DNA from 2 places in the Pseudomaricurvus sp. genome. Region 1 is predicted to be linked to the other one. Evidence: riboswitches for the same ligand, from Rfam matches in the RefSeq annotation. Region 1 holds a riboswitch; the other holds the start of a gene.
The links. A riboswitch is a leader RNA that binds a small molecule or an ion and turns the genes downstream of it on or off. The one in region 1 is predicted to bind cobalamin.
Positions count from the first base shown of each region.

Region 2: linked by a shared signal. The riboswitch ahead of ACTG33_RS00615 (TonB-dependent receptor plug domain-containing protein) and the one ahead of ACTG33_RS11675 (cobaltochelatase subunit CobN) in region 1 are both predicted to bind cobalamin.

Region 1 covers NZ_CBFIHX010000081.1:5,825-13,698, reverse strand. The annotation lists gene ACTG33_RS11695 (SOS response-associated peptidase) at 1-363, shown strand, start outside; gene ACTG33_RS11690 (GFA family protein) at 805-1,206, shown strand; gene ACTG33_RS11685 (AI-2E family transporter) at 1,379-2,512, shown strand; gene ACTG33_RS11680 (DUF411 domain-containing protein) at 2,625-3,134, shown strand; cobalamin riboswitch at 3,276-3,431, shown strand; gene ACTG33_RS11675 (cobaltochelatase subunit CobN) at 3,610-7,874, shown strand, end outside.
Region 2 covers NZ_CBFIHX010000002.1:56,476-64,349, reverse strand. The annotation lists gene ACTG33_RS00620 (FecCD family ABC transporter permease) at 1-503, opposite strand, end outside; gene ACTG33_RS00615 (TonB-dependent receptor plug domain-containing protein) at 589-2,415, opposite strand; cobalamin riboswitch at 2,627-2,776, opposite strand; gene ACTG33_RS00610 (PilZ domain-containing protein) at 3,028-3,429, shown strand; gene ACTG33_RS00605 (PilZ domain-containing protein) at 3,522-3,908, shown strand; gene radA (DNA repair protein RadA) at 3,969-5,345, opposite strand; gene ACTG33_RS00595 (DnaT-like ssDNA-binding domain-containing protein) at 5,495-6,724, shown strand; gene ACTG33_RS00590 (replication protein P) at 6,636-7,319, shown strand; gene ACTG33_RS00585 (glucosaminidase domain-containing protein) at 7,445-7,874, shown strand, end outside.

The DNA.
Region 1 (7,874 bases):
GTGATTCCGTGCAGCTCGTTTATCGAGTGGCAGAAGACTCCTTCCGGCAAACAACCTATTGAGCTGTATCGGAATGAGGGCGCTATTGCTTTTGCAGGTTTGTGGGATTGCTGGAATGACGAGCTGCTGTCCTGCTCTATTGTGACTACCGAAGCCGCCGACAGCATTAAGCCTATTCATAACCGAATGCCGGTGATGCTGGACAAGGCGGGCATGGATCTGTGGTTGGATACTAACCAACCCACTGACAAGCTGAAGCCTTTATTTGCATCAGAGCTGGCTTACGACATCAGTCATAGGGAGGTGGATGCCGAGATTAATAACAGTCGGAATAAAGTGCTGCCAAAGACCCGATCACTCTGAGCTTGTCGAAGGGGCTCTTCCAAGCGAGGAACATGCAGCCCCCACCCAGCCCGTTCGCTCTGAGCTTGTCGAAGGGTCTCTTCCAAGCGAGGAACATGCAGCCACCACCACCTCCCGTTCGCCCTGAGCCTGTCGAAGGGCCTCTTCCAAACTAGGAAAACGTAGTTCAAAGACTCGGTGTTGACTCTTTGCCTGACGATCACGACACTCCGACATGCAAGTTTTTTCGCAAGGTTTAGGTTTATTTCATCTGGGGTATTCGTTTTCATAATGGTCTTTTTCTGGATTGCGTGGGACGGTTATGCTGTCTATAAAAGGTCGGAATTAGTACGCATGGTTGAGCGTTAAAATAGAGAAGCACGTAAGATAGAGTAACAGTAAGCCGCGCCGCTCAGCGTTGCGTCACGTATGCTTCATCTATAGAACATAAAGGGGAATCTTATGACTAAACATGCTGGTTCTTGTCTGTGTGGCACAGTCAGATTTGAGGTGCTAGGTGACTTTGACAGCTTTTACCTGTGTCATTGCGAGCGTTGTCAAAAAGATACGGGATCTGCTCATGCCGCAAATTTATTTTCGCAGTCAGCTAAACTGACCTGGCTTATGGGGCTGGATGCTGTGATGTCTTTTACGCTTCCGGGCACTCGTCACAACAAAAGCTTTTGTAAGTCGTGTGGTTCAGCATTACCAAACACTCAAATTGCAGGGTTGCTTGTCGTTCCTGCAGGGTGTTTGGATACGGAAGTCTCGGTGTTGCCAGCTGCGCACATTTTTACATCGAGCAGAGTCGTGTGGGATGACGCGAATAGCGACGTGCCAGAATTCGAGGGCCTGCCAGAGTAAGCCAGATCACACCTCAGCTTCCCCTAAACTGAGTCAGACTTAATCAGAGTGTTCCCATTGCCCACGGACAACAATTACACAGCACAACGGTAATGCTATGGTGATATAAACAGGCGCTTACCCATTTAGTTGCCTCTGATGTCACCAACGGATAATGCAAAAGGAGTATTTGATGCCAGCCCCTCAAGGTTACACGCGTTTGGAGCAGGGCAGTTTTCTGCTGATGCTGGTGCTTGTCTCTGTGTTGTTCTTTTTTCTGCTCAAGCCGTTTTTCAGTCCGGTGTTTTGGGCCTGTGTGATTACCATTTTGTTTTATCCGCTTTACCAGTTCCTGCTGAATCGCTGGAACCGACGTAACCTGGCCGCGCTGGCGACGTTAACGATTTGTGTTGTGGTCGGTGTGGCGCCGATGTTGTTCCTGATCAAGGCTATGGTGGATGAGGGGCGGGAGGTCTATCAGCTTTTAGAGAGTGGTGAGCTGGACCCGGGGGAGTATCTGGAAAAGGTGCGCGATGGGTTTCCCTTTATTCAGGGGCTGCTGGATCGCTTTAATATCGACCTGTCGCTCATCAAGGAAACGCTCACCAAAAGTGCTGGCACGGTGAGTCGTTGGGCGGCGGAGAATACCTTGTCCATCGGGCAGAATATGTTGCAGTTCTTTGTCAGTTTGGCGTTGATGTTGTATCTGGTGTTTTTCCTGTTTCGTGACGGCACCATGCTGATTGATCTCCTGATTCGGGCATTGCCTTTGGGAGATGGGCGGGAGCGACACCTGTTCAATAAGTTTGCCGAAGTGACCAAGGCGACCGTCAAAGGCAATCTGGTGGTGGCGATTATTCAGGGGAGTTTAGGGGGGATAATCTTTGCCTTGTTGGGCATCAAAGGTGCTGTGTTCTGGGGGGCGGTCATGGTGTTGTTGTCGCTGATCCCTGTGGTTGGCTCGGGACTGATTTGGGGGCCAGTGGCGATTTATTTGTTTGCGGTGGGCAGTTGGGAGAAAGGCCTGATTCTGACAGCCTTTGGTGCGGGTATCATTGGTTTGGTGGACAACCTGCTGCGGCCGATTCTGGTGGGCAGGGACACCAAACTGCCGGATTATTTGGTGTTGTTGTCTACCCTTGGCGGATTTGCCTTGTTTGGCATGAATGGCTTTGTGATTGGTCCGTTGGTGGCGGTACTGTTTATCGCTTTCTGGCAGATTTTTATTCTGGATTTTAATAACGAGTCCGAAAGCGGTGATGAAGACAGCGCTGCAGTTGGTGAGTTAGAAACCGAGAACCCGGTACCGCAGGATGAGCCTGAGTGATGTACTGTTGTATTGGTGTATTGGTGTACTGTCGTATAGAGATATTGATGTATTGACGCTTGTTAATGGCTGCTTTATAAAGGCAACTCTTCTGATCGGATAAGGAATATTTATGTTAACCGTACAAGCCAAGAGTAACGCGACGACAGCAGTGGCTGTGATCCCAAGGCTGATTTTGATGGTTTGCCTGTTCATCAGTTCAGGCTTGGCGGTGGCTGAAACCGATATTTCTGTGTTTAAAAATCCCAACTGCGGTTGCTGTGAGAAATGGGTGACGTATCTTGAGGGTGAAGGCTTCAGCCCTACGGTGACCGATTCAGACAGTATGAGCGACGTTAAACAGAAGCACGGTATTGCGCCTCAATACCAGTCCTGCCATACGGGCGTAGTGGATGGCTATGTCTTTGAAGGGCATGTGCCTGCACCGATTATGAAACGATTTCTAGAGGAAAAGCCTGCAGATGCTATTGGCTTGTCTGTACCGGGTATGCCAGTGGGTAGCCCGGGAATGGAAGTGGGGCATCGCCATGACGACTACGATGTCCTGTTGCTGAAGAAGGACGGCAGCAGTGAGGTTTATGAGCATGTCAGTGAGCCCGTAGATTCTGCTCACAGTCACTAACCACATGAGTAGCCCTTAGCCACTATCAATAATCATCAGCCACCATTTATAGACTTTAAATGGTGGTTTCAACTCGATCAGCCCTCCGGCAAAACTCTTTGACCTGCGAGTCATCAGCTTCTAGTATAGGCGCCTTCTGTGAAAGGGTGCCTGTCGACGGTAGTTGTGTTTATCGTCTGGAACAGGTTAAACGGGAAGTGTGGTGTCTGCTGCTCTGATGAGCCTGACCTATCCCACCGCTGCCCCCGCAACGGTAATCTGCCTGAAGTCTGGTAGTGAGCCCGAAACCGGCCCTTTGCAGCATGTTGCATCGATGAAGCGGAGGGCTTTATCTTGGGCAGTTTCCTGGTTGTTGTACCCCTGACAACAACGAATCGCCTCGTTTATTCCCCCTTTGTCTGAGTATTCAGACGTTTTGCTCTCGTCGTTCAATTGTTTTTGGTGCCGTGTGGTGGCCATATCCATTGGAGACAGTATGTTTGGGTTAGTTTCGAATCTGAAAAAGAGTGGTCGTTGGCTTCAAACTGGCCGCTGTGTTGGTGTGCTGGTATTGATGCTCAGTATGGCGAGCAGCGTGCAGGCGGGTACGGTATTGGGCGTTGTTTCGTCGAGCAACAGTGCCGATGTGTTGACTGGGGCTCACGCGTTTCTCAACGCTAACCCTCAGCATCAATTGATTTTACGCACCACCGATCAATTCAGTGAACTGCCGGAGCCGGAACGCCAAGCCTTAATCAAGCAGGCTGATATCGTCTTTGCTGGCGGTGTGTTTGGCGATGCTTCCACCTTGTTGAACGGTTATTTAGAAGATGATCGTCTGATTCCAAGTTTTGTGGCGGTACACAGTGACCGACGATTGGTGAGTTCTTCACGCTTGAACAGCAAGCCTTTATTGCAGGGAGCAGATCTTGATCAGCTGATGCAAGATCCGCCGTTGGAACAGGATGCGGATCTGCTGGCGTGGTCACAACAACAGCTAAACGATAATCCGAAATACCGTGATTGGTTGACCACCAAGCTCTTCTGGGCTGATCGCAACGGTTCCAACCTCGATGGCATTTTCAGGCATTTATTGGCATCGACTGGCGAGAATCTCAGTGTGCCAGCGCCTGAGTTGCGCAAGCCTCTACGGGTGTTTTTGGATGAACAGCCCGTAGAGATCATCGGCAATAAGTTGCAACTGAACAAACTGAATATCGATGATGATAAACGCTGGGTTGTCATTCTGGACTATGAGCACGGTGATCGTCCCGGTGAACGTGAGCTGATGGAAGATCTCTGTGAACAGCAGGCAACAAGCAATCGCTATTGTCTGCGCGTGCTGGCGAAATGGGGCGAGGCCAGTGTCGAAGCGGTGGACATTCTGGCGCAGTATCGCGATCGTATCGGCGTGGTAGTCTCGCTGCAAAACTTTGTCATCGGTGGCGGTGAAGGCCGTGCAGAGGTGACCCAATCGCTTGAGGCCTTAAATGTTCCCACACTCAAGGCTATCCGTCTAACCGACAGTACAGAAGACGAATGGCGTTTGTCAGAAGAAGGTCTGCGTTGGGACAGTGTGCACTACCGTATTGCTATGCCAGAGTTACAGGGTGTTTCCCAACCGCTGGTGGTGGCCGCAATGACACCGCCGAGTCTTGATAAAGCCACTGGCTTGAAAGTGACCTTATCTCGCCTCATTGAATCTCAGGTCACACTGCTTAATCAGCGAGTCGATCGCTGGTTGGCACTGCAGGAAAAGTCTAACGCAGATAAAAAAGTCGGCATCATTTATTACAATCACCCTCCCGGACGTCACAACATCGGTGCGGATAACTTGAATGTGCCGGCCTCGCTCTTCCATATTCTTCAAGAAATGAAAGCGGCGGGCTACAACACGGGTGAACTGCCTGCAACGGAAGAAGCCTTGCTGGATTTGTTGCAAGAGAAAGGTGTCAATTTGCCGGAAGATCGGCAGGTGTTGAAATCCATGTCGGCCAAGGTTCAGACGGTTTCCCCTGCGCAATATCAGCAGTGGTTCGACACTCTGCCAGCCGCATTGCAGCGGGAAATGGTGGCAGGGCCGCTGGGGTATCTGCACGAAATGTTACAGCGCGCAGTACATCTGGAAAATAAAGACATTGCTCGTCACTTGACTGCACGGGTGGTTAAGGATTTGCGTCACGCCATTGAAGGCGCGGATCATCCTTCCCGTGAGCGAGTGATGAACTTGCTGCAACAGTTGGAAGATTCCTACGGTGAATCCGTCGACGGCAGCGCGCAGAACAAAGCTGTAGATTGGTCAAAAGCGGAAGAGTTAGTGTCTGCCATCAGCGACAGCGGTGTCGAAGGTTTGCGTGGCTGGGGTGCGATACCTGGAAAAGTGATGGTGTATGACAACCAATTGCTGATTCCTGGCATACAGTTTGGCAATGTCTTTGTGGGTCCGCAGCCGCCTCGTGGCTGGGAGCTTAACGAAGAGTTGTTGCACGCGAACTTGTCGTTTCCGCCACCGCATCAGTACATGGCGTTTTATCAGTGGTTGCGCAATGGTTTCCAGGCGGATGCGCTGGTGCATTTGGGTCGTCATTCCACCTATGAATTCTTGCCGCGCCACCGTGTGGGTTTGAGCGATGAAGACTACTCGCAGGCGTTGCTCGGGGATCTGCCTAGCGTCTATCCGTACATTGTGGATGGTGTGGGTGAAGGCATTCAGGCCAAGCGTCGCGGCTTGGCGGTGATGATCGATCATCTGACGCCCCCGCTGGACAGTACTGAGTTGTACGATCAATTACTGGAGCTGCGTCACCTGGTAGAAAGCTATGAAGCCGCGCCGGAAGCCGCAGGCGCTATGCGTCAGCGGGCCATCACCGCGATGAAGTCTATGGTTGATGATCTGAAGTTGCGCGACGAGCTGTTGGCCAGTATGTCTGGCGAATTAGAAGTGCGAGGCATTACGGACTTTGATCAGGTGGACGACGAATTGCTGGTGCACGAAATCGGTCACTACCTCACGCACTTGCAAGAAGATTTTATGCCGCTGGGACTGCATGTTTTCGGGCAGGATTGGACTGACAAAGCTATCGACACCATGCTCACGTCCATGGCGCAGGGCGATGAGGTGGGAGCAGGTTGGGAGAGCATGCTGTCTGCGTCGCCCAAGGCTGAAATGGATGGCTTGCTGAAAGGCTTGAGCGGCCAGTTTATCGCACCGGGTAAAGGCAATGATCCTATTCGTACCCCAGAAGCTTTACCTACGGGGCGCAACTTTTACGCACTGGATGGCAGCCTGATTCCATCGCGCTTGGGTTATGACGTGGGGCTGGAGCTGGCTGCCAAAGCCCGTCAGGAAACCGTTTCTAACGTGAGTGCTGTAGTAGATGGGGACGTAGATGGAAACGTAGATGGAAAAAAAGTAAATGGACACGCGCAGATTCCAGAGTCTGATGCCATCGTGCTGTGGGCTTCGGATGTGGTGCGCGATGAAGGCGCCATGATCGCCTTCGGTTTTGATATGTTAGGTGTCAAACCCATGTGGAGCAGTCGCGGTATCGTTAAAGATCTGGAGCGGCTGGACGTGACGGGCATGATGGAAAACGGTCAGCCTCGGCAGCGGCACGACACCGTCTTTACCACCTCCGGTTTGTTTCGCGATTTGTACGGTGCGCATCTGGTGTTACTGGAAAAAGCCGTACTGATGGCGCTGGATGCCTCGTCTGATTTGATTCGCGAACAATATCCGGCGTTAACCTACGCGTTGAACGGCGCTCTGGAACCACTAGGCAATCAGCAAAACCCGGGCAGTGAGTCGTTGAACATCAATTTGGTTGCGGCGCGCTGGGTGGAAGATGCCCGCAATGCGCTGAAACAGGGAATGCCTGCCGTGATGGCGGGCAAGCAGTCTGCCTATCGAGTGTTTGGTGATGCGCCGGGAACCTACGGTGCGGGCGTGAATCGTCTGGCGGAGCGTTCTGGCAGTTGGAAAGAGCGCTCTGAATTGGCTGATACCTACATGAGCCGCATGGGGCATGCGTACGGTTTGAATCTGCAAGGTGAACCCATGCAGGACGTGTTCAAACAGCGCCTCAATACCGTTGGCCACACCTATTTGGGTCGTTCCAGTAATCTGTATGGGCTGCTGGATAACAACGATGCCTTCGATTATCTCGGCGGTTTAAGTCTCGCCGTTGAGACAGTCAAAGGCCAACCGCCGGAGAACTTTATTCTGTTCCATAAAGACGCTAATAGCCTGTCGATGGAGCCATTGGAAGTGGCGCTATTGGCTGAATTACGCGGTCAGTTTTTAAACCCGCAATGGCTGAAACCGTTAATGGATGAGGGCTATGCCGGTGCCCGCACCATGGGCAGCGAATTCCTCGAATACCTGTGGGGCTGGCTGGTCACCAATCCCGGTTTCGTGAAAAGCTGGGTGTGGGATGAGGTGAAATCGGTCTACATCGATGACAAGCTCAATATCGGCCTGAATGAATTCCTTGAGCAAAACCACAACGCACACGTCAAGGCGAACATGTTGGCAATTATGCTGGTGGCGGCGCAAAAAGGCTTCTGGGAAGCCAGTGACGAAACGCTGAAACAGGTGGCGGGATCGTTCACCGAGTTGGTGCTGGAAAACGGTTTGCCTGGCAGCGGGCACACCACGCAAAATCATCCCATGTACGATTTCATCAAGCCCTATGTGGATGAAGAGCAGTATAAAAACCTGCAAAAGCTTTTGTCTGAAACCACAGTGGATTCGAGTGTTGC
Region 2 (7,874 bases), on a different contig from region 1:
AAGCTGTTGAGCGCGCCCGCCAGGGCACTGATCGCAATGCCCGCAAGCAACATGGTGGCAACGGATGTTCCAGTGGCTGTCGCCGCCAGACGATACACTAGCCAGGTTGCCAACGCCGCGCCCACAAAAGCGCCCAGCGCCACAAAAGAGACGCCCAGTAGTTCGTGCACACCAAACAATCCGGCGCCCATCACAATCATAAAACTGGCACCAGCGGACGCCCCGCTGGAGACACCAATCAGCGACGGATCGGCCAATGGGTTGCGAAATAATCCCTGCATCATCACGCCGGATACGGCCAGGGTGGCACCGATGATGGCTGCCATCAAGGTACGCGGCAAACGAATCTGCTCAACAATAAGCTGGTTTGAAAAGGTTTGGGATTCCGACCCCGATATAAAAGGCAAAATGATTTCCGGCCCCACAACCAGCCCTACCATTAGACTTAATGGCAGCATCACCAAGAGGATAAGCAGAAGCTTTTTGGGCTGTGTGCGTTTCATAAATTTCCCGGAAAAAAGGAGGGTTTCCCCTCCTTTTCAATAACAACCCCCATCATTTGACAGGGGCTTATATAAACAACGTCAACTAAAAGCGATAACGAACACCGCCGTACAGCGCAGCTTTGCTGGTGTTGTAATGATTAACTTCCTGGTAGTCGGCATTCATGACATTTTCGCCACGCACGTAAACTTCCATCTGCGGCATGACAAAGTAAGTAGCCGACACGTTCAGCACTTCGTACTCATCCAGCTTGCTGCCATCGTTATCAATCGCATTGTAAGAACCTCTGACATCTGCATTGACTCGCAACCGCTCACTCAACATCATGGCTTGCAGACCGACATTAAACACCTGTCTTGGACGACGAGCACGCTGTTCACCGGTAGAGGTCGCAGTGTCATTATACGTCGCATTGGCCAACAAACTCAGATGATCATTCAATACCAGCTCCGAATTGAGCTCAACCCCTTTAGAACGACTCAGACCATCTTCTTGCATGTAGCCAGTGTAACCCACCACATCAAAATCAATAGCGTCGTCAATTTCCTGATTGAAATACACAACTTCAAATAAGTGCCCGCTGGCGGTGTGTAATTCCACACCCACATCGAAGCCTTCGCTGGTTTCTTCCGTCAAAACTGTTTTTGCCACAGAGTTTGCGTTGTAGTTCTGCTCGTACAAACTGGGTGCGCGAAAACCGGTACCGTAGGATGCTTTGTACTTGAGGTAATTACCATCGCTCAAAGATTGCACATATGCGGTGGTCAGTCGATAGGTCGTATGCTCACCGAAAGCATCGTTATCGTCGTGACGAACACCCGCACTGTAAGACCACTGATCCGTGAACTGGCCCTGCCATTCAGCGTAGATCCCAAGCTGGTCCTGCTTGGTATGATTCAGCTTATCGCGCTGCTTCTCGTCATCAACGCCTAAAACCAAGGTGTTTTGCTCAGAGAGCTTGAAGGAACCAAGATAAGAAACGGTGTCCAGAGTACCTTCATAGACATAGGTTTTCAGACCATCGGTATACAGCTGACGGTCAACTTTGTTGGCCGAATAACTGAGCTGTTGAGTATGATTTTCACCTTCATAAATAGCTCTCAACAAACCCGTGGTCTGCTCGTAGTCACTGGCTCTGTCGGTACTGCCAAAAGAACCATCGTACTCGTTGTAGCTGTCCACATCCCGAACATCCAGCTCGAAACGAAGAGCTTCGGTCGCATCCCAGCCTAATGAAGCATTCAGCGAAGTATTGTCGTAGCCGTCATCATCCGCCAAAACAGTATCGTCATCACGAGCATTGAAGCCATCGGTCGATACATCACTGGCGCTGATGGAATAATCAAAAGATTCTACTTTGCCACGCAGATTCGCGCTCAGGTTACGGGTGTCGTAGCGGCCGTATTCAGCGCTGACATCGCCTTCCAAAGCCTGAGTCGGACGCTTGGTTGTAATATTCACCACCCCACCGGCATCGGCACCGTACATCATCCCCTGTGGACCACGCAGCACTTCGATTCGCTCAATCTCACTGGTCATCAGATGAGCAAATCGAGGGCCTACCTGTGTTCCCGTAGGATCCGAAATTTTTACGCCATCGACATAAACTACGGTGCGGTAGCCTTCTTCTCCACGGATACGCAGAGTGGTTTGCTTGCCCATACCACCGGTATTGCTCACCGCAATCCCTGGCAAAGTTCTCAGCAAATCAGCCGCGGACAACTGTCCTTTGGCCTCAATATCGGCTGCCGACAGCACGCTAACGGATGAGCCAATTCGGCTGATCTGAACAGGAATACGGTGAGCTGTTACAACCATTTCTTCCAGGCTGGAGCTTTTATCGATCTCTGCCTGTGAAGGTAACGAAGTAAGGCCTGCGAGTGCAGCGGCTAATAGAGTTTGTTTATACATGGTGTTCCCCAATCTTTTGCCGGCCTCTGCTTGAAAGGTTCAGAGGGTATTGCGGCAGTAATGACGTGATTGAGGGAGGACAAAGAGCAGGGAAGGAGGCTGTTTTTATACCGGCTTATGCTGATATAAGGAAAGGATAGCCTCGAATCCTACCGATAAAGCCCTCCGCTTCATCGTTAAGCACGTTGATCCGGTGAGCCGGGCAACGTGAGTTATTCAAGGCCGGTATCGGGCTTATGATCTGCTGACAGATCAATCACCGTTGCGGGGGCAGCGTTGGCATAACTCGTGTGACCGAGCGCACCACTCTTCCCGTTTACCTCAGCTTCCGGAAAACCGGTCACCAAGCACCTTTAATAACGCCGCGCAGACTAAGGTTCACCCATTGTTTAGTCAAGACTTGATGAGCGTTTATATCAATAAAGCAGTGAAAACCCACCTTGAATTGACATAAACGCTCACAGAAATGCAGCTTTCAGGCTGGTCGAATATGAATTCCAAACCACAAAAACTGCGAACTGCGTGCAATTGGCCTCAAAAAAATCCTGTCGTCGATTAAAAGGCTTCTACACTAAGAGGAAACAAGCACACTAATAAATAGGGCAACCGATCGTGGCCACACCCCCAGCAAGCGACCCAAAATCCGGAACCAGTCACTCTGAACGCAGACGCTTCAGCCGAATTCCTTTTGATGCCGACACCTCGATCCAACAGGACACCCTGCGCTGGCCCAGCCAGTTGCTGGACATCTCGATGAAAGGCTTGCTGATTACTGAGCCAGAGCACTGCTCACTGGATGAAAACCTGCCGGTGGATGTCACCATTGCCCTGTCCGATGACTCGCTCATTGAGCTGGTGGCACGTTTGTCCTGGCGCAAGGAAGGCTGGATGGGGTTTATCGTAGAGCGCATTGACCCGGTTAGCCTGAGTCACCTGCGCAGACTCATCGAGCTGAACCTGGGAGATTCCGAGGCTGCCGATCGCGAGCTGCATGCGCTGATTAATCCCGACTGATTTATGCGGTTATCTAAAGCATGGTTCTCTAAAACTTAACTATCTCACTTACCTATCGAAAACATCATGACCAACACCCACGAGGAGGCAGAATGACCGTAGTCGGTATGAAATCACAGGAGCGTCGATACTTCCCTCGGGTAGGCTTTCGCGGCCATGCTTCTATGATTACCACCCACCAAAAATGGCCTGTGCACATCATCGACCTGTCGTTCAACGGCGCTTTGGTGGCTTTGATCCACAGATACGAGGTAGATCAGGGAGAGGAAATCGTACTCACACTGGAAACTGACGACGGTGACCCCATCAAGATGCACGGCAAGATTGCCCATCAGAAGAATCACTTTATTGGGGTTGAGTGTCGCGCCAACAGCATTGACCACCAGTCCCGACTGCGGGAGCTGGTGGGACGCAACCAGCGGCCATCAGAGATGCACCGCACCTTGGAGAACATCCTCACGGACAACGATGAGCTCTGAGAACGATGATCCCTGTAAACGATGAGTTCTGAGTAAGCCGGAAAGCCCCTCAACAAACCCTTAGTCGATAGCCGCCACAGCCTCCTGCAAGGTTTTGACGGCAATCACTTTAATGCCGGGAATAGTCTCCCTCGGAGCATTTCCGGCAGGCATTATTGCGGTTTTAAAGCCGTGTTTGGCCGCTTCCCGCAAGCGCTCCTGACCACTGGGCACCGGACGAATCTCACCGGACAGCCCCACCTCACCGAAGACCATCAAATCGTGCCCCAGAGGGCGATTGCGAAAGCTCGACACCACCGACAGCAGCAGGGCCAGATCTGCACTGGTTTCCATCACCCGCACACCGCCGACCACATTGATAAAGACGTCCTGATCACCGATCAATACACCACCGTGACGATGCAGCACCGCCAACAGCATGTTCAGGCGGTTCTGATCCAGCCCCACAGCCACCCGCCGCGGATTGCCCTGATGGCTGTCATCCACCAGCGCCTGAACTTCCACCAGCAATGGGCGAGTACCTTCCCACACCACCATAACCACGGAGCCCGCGGCAATCTCATCGGCGCGCTGCAGGAAGATGGCCGAGGGATTACTGACTTCCTTTAAACCCTGCTCGGTCATGGCGAACACCCCCAGCTCATTCACCGCACCAAAGCGGTTTTTGCTGCCCCGCAGAGTACGGAAACGGGAATCGTGGGTACCTTCCAGCAAAATGGAACAGTCAATCATATGCTCCAGTACCTTGGGACCGGCCAAACTGCCGTCTTTGGTGACATGGCCTACCAAGATCAGCACTGTGCCGGTCTGCTTGGCAAAGCGCGTCAGGTAGGCAGCGCTCTCCCGCACCTGAGAGACGGAACCCGGTGCAGACTGGATATCGGCCATGTGCATGACCTGGATGGAATCCACCACCATGACTTTGGGTTGCAGCTTCTGTGCGGTGGCCACCAGCGACTCCACACTGGTTTCCGACAACATTTTCAGCTTGTCGGTCGGCAACCCCAGACGCTTGGCTCGCATGGCCACCTGCTGCAGGGACTCCTCCCCGGTACAGTAGAGTGACTCTCGGCCTGACGCCAGAAAGCACATAGTCTGCAGAAGAAGTGTGGACTTACCAGCTCCCGGATTGCCACCGATCAACACCACGGAACCCGGCACCAGCCCGCCCCCCAGCACACGGTCAAATTCACCCGCTCCAGAGGAAAAACGCGGCAGGGCTTCCAGATCAATCTCGGCCAACGTCTGGATCTCAGGGGCAACTCCCGCCGCGCCCGCATAACCGGTGAATTTCTCCGTGCGATTGGCCGGAGTGGGCCCCAGCCGAACTTCCGACAAGCTGTTCCAGCTGCCGCATTCGCTGCACTGCCCCTGCCATTTGGTAAAATCTGCACCGCACTCGCTGCAGACATAGGCGGTTTTGCTTTTTGCCACCATGGTATCCTCAGAAAAATCATGTCCGTATCCAGTCTGTATAACCCGACCAGTCTGTGTGACCCGAATAGTACCTGCCAGACCCGACACGAACCACCCTGGGGTCTTCTGACACTAGCGACTCATCCGCCAGAAAATGCTAAAGTTCGCCCATGACATCATCTCTGATCCCCGAACGCCCTATTCTGGTTTCTCCGTCTCTGGCCGCCACCATCGGCCTGGAGGAAGCCACTATGCTCAGCGTTCTGGACGAACTGACCCGACCGCTGCAACCGGTAGACAGTCAGGGCTTCCGCTGGTTTGAATTGAACGATCAGACCCTGTACGTCGCGCTACCTTTCTGGAATCAGCACGACATCAACCGCATCAGTCAGAACCTGCGGGCCAAAGGCATCCTGTTGCTGCAATCGGCTCCGTTTGTGCAGAGCCAGCAACTGATCTTTGCGTTTAACGAACCCCAGGCAAACGTTCAACCCGAAGCCGGGAGTAATCCGCAAGCGCCGGTACACCAGCCTCAACACCAGCCACAGAGCAACAACGGTTTTCAGCCCCCGATTCAGTCCCAGCCCCAGCATCACCCATCACGACAGCCACGTCCGTCAGTCGCCGTGGGCGCCACCGCCATTGCCCCCAACTGGCAGCCGGATGCAGAAATGCTGGCACGCATTGCACAGCACAACATTCCCGAGCACTTTATTCGCGAGCAACTGCCGGAGTTTGTCACCTTCTGGCGGGAAAGCGGTGAGGCGCATCGCTCCTGGGGCGCCAAGTTCCATCAGCATGTTTTACATCAGTGGCGTCAGCGTGAAACCTTTACCACTCAAAAAGACAGCGAAGTGGCCATGACCCGAGACTGGCGACCCAGTCCTGACGCCATGGATGTGCTCACACGACACGCCGCGATTCATCCCCAGTTTATCGAGGATGCGATTCCGGAATTCATTCTCTACTGGGCAGAGCGCGGCGAGCGATCACGCACCTGGAACACCAAATTTATCCAGCACATTCGGCGTCAGTGGGCCAGATACACCTCTGCGCTCGAGCACGACAGCGAACCGCGCCGGATCCCGGAGAACTGGCAACCTGGCAGTGATGTCTACGACATTTTGCGCATGGCCAACATCGATGTCAGCTTTGCCCAACAACTGCTCCCGGAATTTTTAATCTTCTGGCGCGACAGCAACCAGGTCTACGCGTCGTGGAACACCAAATTTTTGCAACACGTTAAATTTCACTGGGCCAAACGACACTCTTTGAGTTCGTCTACCGTCAACGCCCCACAAGGTCGAAATCATGAAGGACAGCAAGCAACTACTCAGCCAAGTAGAACAAGAGATCGCTCGATCGCAGAAGACCTCAACGACCGCAGCTGGGCCTTCTGATTCCTCGCAAAATCACGGCGAACGAGCTCCCTCTTCTGAACTGATTGATGCCATCAACCAGGTGTTTGCCCTGTTCCGGATTAATTACCACAACCAGTATCACAGCGCGTTTGGCGATGTCACGACACTCAATCAAGCCAAGCGCCTGTGGGTGGAATCCCTGCAACGCTTTAGCCCTGACGCCATTTTGCGCGGCGCCAAAAAAGCGATTGAAGAATCTGAGTACTTGCCCACCCTGCACAAGATGATTGGCTTCTGTCAGGGTTCACCGGCGCTTCATGGCCTGCCCGATGTGCACAGTGCCTACATCGAAGCCTGTCAGGCACCCAGCCCGAAAGCCGAATTCAACTGGAGCCACCCCGCGGTTTATCACGCCGGCAAGCTCAGCGACTGGTATTTCCTGAACAGCAATATTGAGCGCGTAGCCTTTCCCGTGTTCCGCGATCACTATCGAACCTTGTGTGATCGGGTGGTCCGCGGTGAAACCCTGCCGCCTCCTGAGATTAAACGCCTGCCGGAAAAAACCGAAACACCGTTGAGCAAGGATGAAAACCTCGAGCGACTGGCGTCCCTGCGCAAAGATCTGGGGTTATAAACGCATTAATAACATTTGCCATTTCGAGAACATCGCCACTCACCTACCCGTTTTGTCATTGGGCGTAGCCTGACAACGCTGCGCTGTCCCGACACTAGTATTCAACAGTCATTTTGAGGTTTTTCATGAGCAACACACCATCCACTAAAAACGTCTGGCTCGGCTGGCTGTTTGTCGCGTTCAGCTGTTTCTGTCTGGCCGGAGTGTTTTTCTTACAACACTGGTTACATAACACCGAAGAATTTAAAGCCTCTCATGAAATCAAAAGCCAGGCCCGTGAAGAGTCTCGTGCATCGCGCAGAGAAACCCTGGAAGATGAAGATCAACAGGTCGCAGAGACACTTCAGATCCCCTCAATTCCACAAGATACTCCGGCACTGAAGAAAAGCTTTTACAAACGACTTTTGCCTGCGATCATTCGCCAAAACGCAAAAATCAGCAAACAGAGACAGCAATTGCAGGACATCGCTGAACGCCAAACGAACGGCAAAAGCCTCAGTCTCAGACAACAGGCGACTCTGGAAACCTGGGCTCTCAGATACCGGGCACCAGAAG